DNA from 3 places in the Paenibacillus sp. FSL K6-0276 genome. Region 1 is predicted to be linked to each of the others. Evidence: riboswitches for the same ligand, from Rfam matches in the RefSeq annotation. Region 1 holds a riboswitch; each other region holds the start of a gene.
The links. A riboswitch is a leader RNA that binds a small molecule or an ion and turns the genes downstream of it on or off. The one in region 1 is predicted to bind cyclic di-AMP.
Positions count from the first base shown of each region.

Region 2: it holds a riboswitch for cyclic di-AMP, as region 1 does, so the genes downstream of both, MHH52_RS02680 (hypothetical protein) here and MHH52_RS10360 (KamA family radical SAM protein) in region 1, are expected to answer to the same signal.
Region 3: it holds a riboswitch for cyclic di-AMP, as region 1 does, so the genes downstream of both, MHH52_RS00580 (C40 family peptidase) here and MHH52_RS10360 (KamA family radical SAM protein) in region 1, are expected to answer to the same signal.

Region 1 covers NZ_CP150276.1:2,284,559-2,286,827, forward strand. Annotated here, with positions in the region: gene MHH52_RS10355 (hypothetical protein) at 1-219, shown strand, start outside; partial or broken gene MHH52_RS10360 (KamA family radical SAM protein) at 221-1,390, opposite strand; cyclic di-AMP (ydaO/yuaA leader) riboswitch at 1,532-1,673, opposite strand; gene MHH52_RS10365 (AraC family transcriptional regulator) at 1,714-2,269, opposite strand, start outside.
Region 2 covers NZ_CP150276.1:569,771-572,039, forward strand. Annotated here, with positions in the region: gene MHH52_RS02670 (hypothetical protein) at 115-567, opposite strand; gene MHH52_RS02675 (hypothetical protein) at 606-1,127, opposite strand; gene MHH52_RS02680 (hypothetical protein) at 1,144-1,452, opposite strand; cyclic di-AMP (ydaO/yuaA leader) riboswitch at 1,633-1,798, opposite strand; cyclic di-AMP (ydaO/yuaA leader) riboswitch at 2,220-2,269, shown strand, end outside.
Region 3 covers NZ_CP150276.1:122,497-124,765, forward strand. Annotated here, with positions in the region: gene MHH52_RS00575 (GNAT family N-acetyltransferase) at 14-499, opposite strand; gene MHH52_RS00580 (C40 family peptidase) at 794-1,285, opposite strand; cyclic di-AMP (ydaO/yuaA leader) riboswitch at 1,291-1,432, opposite strand; gene MHH52_RS00585 (C40 family peptidase) at 1,791-2,219, opposite strand.

The DNA.
Region 1 (2,269 bases):
GGCGGCTTGTTTATAGCAGGGCCAATCGTAGCTTATTTTGTTCCAGGACCATGGCAACTTATAGGTGCGTGGATTCCTACGTATTGGCCTGCTGAATTATTTTTTGTTATAGAGGCGGATAGTGGTTTTAGTGTAATTGCATACTTTGTGGTGGGACTTATATTTCATTTGGCTCTAATGAATATTATGGTCAGGATTTTTATTAAAAGAGCCGATTGATTTATTTATAGATCAGATCCGCAGGCTGGCATGATAACTTATTAACAGAAATAATAGCGTCGTTCTTTTTCACAGGTGGGATCCAATATTCCTGATTACCAGGCAGGTCATCGAACCATTCCGCATCCTTGGGACAATCTAGAATCATAAATTTTCCGTATTCCTGATCTCTGGATTGATGGTATTTGAGATAGGCTTTCCCATTATCAATCGCGAGAATTTCTATCTTTCCGGAGGTATGGCTCATAGATAAGCGTACTCTTTTGCCGAGTCCTGAGGTTCTGGCCTTGGCTTCTTCAACAATTTGATAAACTTGCTCAAGAGGTAATACAAATTCTCGGTTTCCGGCAACTGGCCGGTTCACGAAGAAGTAGTAGGGTGTAACGCCTGCCTATGAAAGTCGGTCTAGTAGTTCGCCTAATATCACGGGATCATCGTTAATGCCTTTGAGGACGGGTGTCTGATTAACGACGATTGCTCCAGCGTTATGAAGTGCTTTAAATGCTTTTTTGGCTTCAGGTGTGATTTCACGAGGATGATTGATATGCGCCATAACATAGATTCGCTTGTCTTCAGTAGAGAAAGTACGAATCAATTCCAACAGTTCTTCGTCTTCAGAGATCCGCATCGGGTTGAACACGGGAATTTTGGAACCTAATCTAATAATCTTGACATGTTCAATGCTTCTTAGACTTTCAATAATGGATCTTAGCTTAGGTGTGGAGAGAATTAAACTGTCACCGCCCGTAAGAAGTACGTTGTTAATCTCAGGGTGGTTTGCAATATACTCCAAGCCCGGAGAGACATCAGACATGGCCTCTTTCACGTCATTTCGGAACAGACGCTTACGGAAACAGTAGCGGCAATAGGCTCCACAGACCTCGGATACAATCAGTAGTGCTGTTGTTCTATACTTGTGCTGACAACCCGGTACAACATAATTCGTGTCCTCATCGGAAGCATCCCAGCGCCCATATTCCAGCAGTTCACCTTCGTTAGGGATAACGAGCTTGCGAATCGGATCATCTGGATCGTCCCAGTTGATCAAAGACAAATAATAGTCATTCACACGAAAAACAAATTTGTCCGTAATTTCTTTTAGATGCTCTTTTTCCGGCTCAGACAACATAGCAATTTTGTTAATATCCGTGAAGTACTTTACCTTTTGCACATACATCTCTCCTTTGTCTCATTGTGTGAGAAACGAGGGAGCCTTAGGTGTCAAAGGCCAATCTACTGCCAGCAGGGTCAAAAAAAACACAAAAAGAGACCCTTAGCAAGGGTCTCTGGTTATGTAAATAACATGAAAAAGCAGACCCATCCACTGCTGACGAGGTTAGCTGACGGACTCGGGTAAGATGGTACCCTACATTCTAATGCTCAATGATTCGCCCCAATTAACTGGTTCCCCCGCTTTTCAACTGTAAAAGTTGGAAATTAAGCGTAGATAAAGTATACCCTATGAAGTTTTAAAAAGTCAAAAAAATCCTAAGTTCAGCTTCCGCCACTAACGCTATTTCCTCCGAGCAGTTTAGGCAGCAGCGTAAGCAGCTTCTCACGAGTTAGCGCATCTCCGGAGTTCCATTTGCTTCCGTCGAGCAGATAGACTTGGTCCTGACGTACTGCGGGTAGACGACTCCAAATGGAACTCTGAAGGAGCTGTTCCATAGCTTTTCGAGAGTCCTTGCGTTCCGGGATGAGCATGAAGATATGGTCTCCAGTATAGGCATGCAGTCGTGCTGGATCAACCTCTGCGAACCCTAATCCTTCATCGAGAATGGCTTGGATCTCTTCAGTGGCTTGTAGGCCGCAAGGGGCATAAAGAGCAGTGGACAATCCAGACATTCCCATAGCAAATAGATGATTTCCATGGTCATAAATCAAAGCAGAGGCTGTTTCTCCGCGTTGAAGAGTATCCGTGTAAAGATGCTGCCACATGGCAGCGTTTTTTGATGTGAATGAATCCAGCCATGCCTCGGCTTCGTGCTGTTTACCCAACCAGCTTCCTAGTGTCCGCATACGGTGTTCAAGCGGTGCGAATGAATCGAAG
Region 2 (2,269 bases), 1.7 Mb from region 1:
AGAATAAGGAAGCCGCGGCCGATGCCGCGGCTTTTTTGTGCGTATCGTAAAAGTTATGTAGAGGGTGTGGTAGAGGGTATAGACAGTTCAGCCGCTGCTTTGCCCGTTGAGGGACTAAACAACTGACAAATTTCCAGTAGGCATTAGATCTTCTTGAGCAGTCATTTGCTCCCGCACATGCCTAAGCTGTGCTTTCAGAGTGGGTACATTTTTTTGAAGAATGATGCTTATTTGAGGTAGAGATAGCTTTAGGCCATACCACATCACTTTTACGAGCTGCTCCTCCCAGGGCAATGCCTTGGCAGACAAGAGAGATCGGCGTGAGTAGTAATCGGCGCATTGTCGGATACAAGAGCGGTAAGCTTCGATAGGGAATAGCTGGCGGTCGAAGTTTTTCTGACGATATATTTTATGAAGTTCTTTGAAAGTACGGATAGTAATCTTCTCGGCTTCTGCTGTTTGTTGTAACAACAGGGAACTGAGCGTATAGATTTCATTAGTGTACTTTTGAACACACTCTGCAAATATAATTCTATAGGTTGATTCGGTAGGTAAGGGATCAGGCATGATGAACACGATCCTTTCAGAATGATTATGTGATGAACCTATAATATAGAAAAGTAAGAAATGGATTTGTTGATAAGCTCGGCGGTATCAGGTTCTGGATAACTATGTTTTTGAAGCGCAACACTGGATATGGCCTTAGACGGTTTATAGTATAGCCGCCCTCCTCTGGAATCTCTCCCACCGACGACAGCTCTGTACAGACGACCTTGCTCAATATGACCTGCCAAGGATTTACCCTGCAGCTTGGCTTTTAAATCCTGTAAAGCACCTTGAACTAGCTCGAACTGAGTCTGATCCCACTCTGAACCATGGGTACGCACTCGATCTATAGCTTCCTCAAGTCGACAATGGTAAATCATTCTGAGAAAAGAACTCCATTTAATGAGGTCGAAGGTTTTGGTATTGGCTGAGATAAGACACGCGCCCCAACTGCAACCTCCCTTACAGGTAAGTTTAAGGATGCCATAACGGCTGTCTTGTTCAGCCTCCATTCCATAGTGAATAGGCTCAGGTGAATCAAAGACGAATACTTCAATGCGAGATAGTCTTCGCTGGTCCATGACAGGTTTCTCCTCCTTAGGTTTCCAAAAGCTTAAGATCAACATGGTGAGCGACGTTAGCCTTCTCTATATAGGCGAGCATTTCAGCTTTATTCTCACAGACTGCGGCATGCTCCAGCCATAGTCGAAATTTCTGTTTACGTATAACGGATAAATGTAAGGGAAAGGTGTTGCGGGATCTTATTACGTACCAACCGACAGCGACATCTTTCCATGGTTCCTTAAAGGCAGTGAGCCACGGTAAGCTTTGGTGTGCTGACCAATCCTGTTGCTGCTGTTTTTCTCGGATATTATTATATATTTCGTATATAATTCTTCGGTCCATACAGCATTCACAGGTAGAAGGGCTACTGAAATAGCGAAGTGTTTCATTCCTTTCACCCCGTCCAGCATGCTATCACCCTATAGGTTCAGGTAACGCAAAAACCGCAGCAAGAGGAGGACCTCTGCTGCGGTTTTGGAATACAGGTATACACACACCTGGGCCAAAGCGTGGCGGATCAAGGGTCTCTCTCTTTACGCTTACGAGGTTAGCTGTCGGATTCGGACGGTGAGAGTCGCCCTACCTATGTGAGACATGAACAGTCTCCTTCGGATTCACCCCAAGTAGGCCATGTGACCTGATGGTTCCCCCGTTCCCTGCAAATGCAGGAACTCAGCGTTGATTGTATTTCGCGAATTAGATTCAACCCGAATCATACTCTTTTCAAGGTGTTTCTGTAAAAAACAGAAAGTGCTCTTTTGAGCGCAATTTGAACCATATTCTGCCGACTGTGACGAAAAAGTGAACCAAATAGGTATTTATTGCGTGTTATCGAGCCTCTTCCTCGCTTAATCTCGACTTCTTGTTTCATTTCCTATAAAGGCGATTTTTGGTGATTTCTACAATTGTGGTGAATAAAATCACATGGTATGCCCGCTTTTCGCTAATTGAATCAAACTGGAGTAAACAGGAGATATAGAGAGATTGGATATCAAGTAAGCGCTATCCAATGCGAAAATAGTTTTTAATTTGCATTATTTTGGCATCAATCAGGTTTTACAATACTTCCTGCATAAGGGTATGATTACTCCTGTTTCAACAACAATCGAATATTTGATCCGCTTAATTTCCGATAAGGAAAGCGGGGGAACCAACAATC
Region 3 (2,269 bases), 2.2 Mb from region 1:
ATGGAATATAATATCATTTGTCATAGACCATGCAATAAAATGGTTTGTTTCCTGTGGGGGTTAGGCGCTCATACGTATCCGTAATCGTAAATCCACACTTTTGGTATGTTCGGATGGCTCGCTGGTTCCAGGTCAATACCTCTAGATCAATCTCACGCTCAGGATAACGAATCAAGGCTGCTTGCACGATTGCATCTACGAATAATTTCCCTAGACCTTGGCCGCATAGATCGGGGCGCATGCCAATTCCCAAACGAACGACACCTTCCATTGGGAACAGCTGCGCGAATCCGCATAAAGTCCCTTGCCCATTTAATATGGAGATATATTGCTCATTCCGTAGCTGAGGGTCACCGAACTCGATTCCAAGAGCCTGCATTTGCTCCCACGGCATCCAGCCGTAAATATTATAAGGGGGTGTGTAGTTCCACTTGCAAATATCTTCCGCATGAGTAGTCTCCATAAGAGCAACATGAAAAGTAACCGAGGGATTTATCATAAGGTCAACGACCTCCTTTCACGAGGGTCATACTTTAAAATATAAGAAAGTATAAGTTTCACACAATACTATATGTGTTATATTTCTCGCTTAAAACGCTTACCGTCCTTATAAGGACGCCGAAGGCATTTATGCTTGTAACTAATTATATACAATAAGAGGGATGTTGGACTCAGAAACTTTATGAGGATTATTGTTTTACAAATTCCGAGAGGGGGAAGTAATAAATAAGACAAAAAAACAAGCCCCTCCCCAAGAATTAACATCTTGGAAAAGAGCTTATGTACGATTTACTTATTGAACATCATCATTATCTTCTGTCTCAGAAGCAACAGAATGATAAGCATCTGTGCTCATAATCCGTTTAGCACCGATGTAGCGTTTCACGTAGTAGCTATCACTCAGGGCGCTAATCGTTACACCGCGTGAGGAGGAGGCGTGTGCAAACTTGCCTTCACCGACATAAATGCCGACATGGGAGACACCCTTACCACTTGTATTGAAGAATACAAGATCTCCAGATCTTAAATCATCTTGGGAGATAGCTGTACCCATTTGATACTGGGAACCTGATTGGTGTGGTAGGTTGATACCAATTTTATCAAACACATACATTGTAAATCCGGAGCAATCAAATCCATTTGTGGAGATGCCGCCGGATACGTACTTAGTTCCGATGGTCTTATCGATCACTTTATCCATTTTGGAATCCGCGAAAGCGCTTCCTGCTCCGATGGTGAAGATAATGGAAAAGCTAAGTACTGCTGCTGCTAACTTCTTCTTCAAAAGTTTATACCCCTTCCAGATGCCTACGAGGTTAGCTTAAGGGTTCGGTTGAAGGTCCCCTATGACCCCTCTAAGAATGGAGGTCAATTCACCCAAAGTTGGTTCCCCCGTTTCCCTAATAGTTAGGAAACTCGGCTCAGACTGTTGATTAGGAATAGCTCGTAATCAATACATGACAAAACCTTTGTAAATAACAACTTAATGATTACAAAAATGTTACTAAAATCTCACTGCGCTAATTGTAACAAACAGTGAGCCGCTTGGCAATCGTTTTTAACATATTAATGCAGAATAATTGGCATTTTTAAGGACAAAACGCATATGTAAGCGCTAATAATGACCTATTTTTTCTATTTATTGAAATATTTATCGAATAAATATGTTTCGATCCTGTTCTAGTGGTGTAAAGAATATAATAAGGCAAAAGAAAACCTGGATTCGATTACGGCAATAATCAAATCCAGGCCTATATAGTTAATTGTGAGGTTATAGTTGTGGGGAAGTATTAATCGTAGGCTACTGCTTGATATGATGAAGTACTCATTACTCTTTTAGCGCCAACGTAGCGATTGTTCCAGTAGGACTGGCTAAGTGAAGAGATGTTCACACCACGCGAAGAAGAAGATTGTGCAAATTTACCGTTTCCAACATAAATCCCGACATGGGATACGCCGCTGCCCAATGTGTTAAAGAAAACCAGATCACCTGAACGCAGTTTGCTTTTGGCTACAGGAGTTCCGATATTATATTGAGCTTTTGAGGTGCGGGGCAAAGAAAGACCCATATTCTTGAATACATACGTAGTAAATCCAGAACAGTCAAATCCGGCAGTGCTAGTGCCTCCGGTTTTATAGGCAACTCCAATAGTCTTTGAGATAACACTGTCCATTTTAGAGTCTGCAAAGGCACTTCCTCCACCAATAGAGAATGCCATCACTAGTCCTAGCGCCGCAGCGACGCATGCTTTTCTTAAGTTCTTCAAAA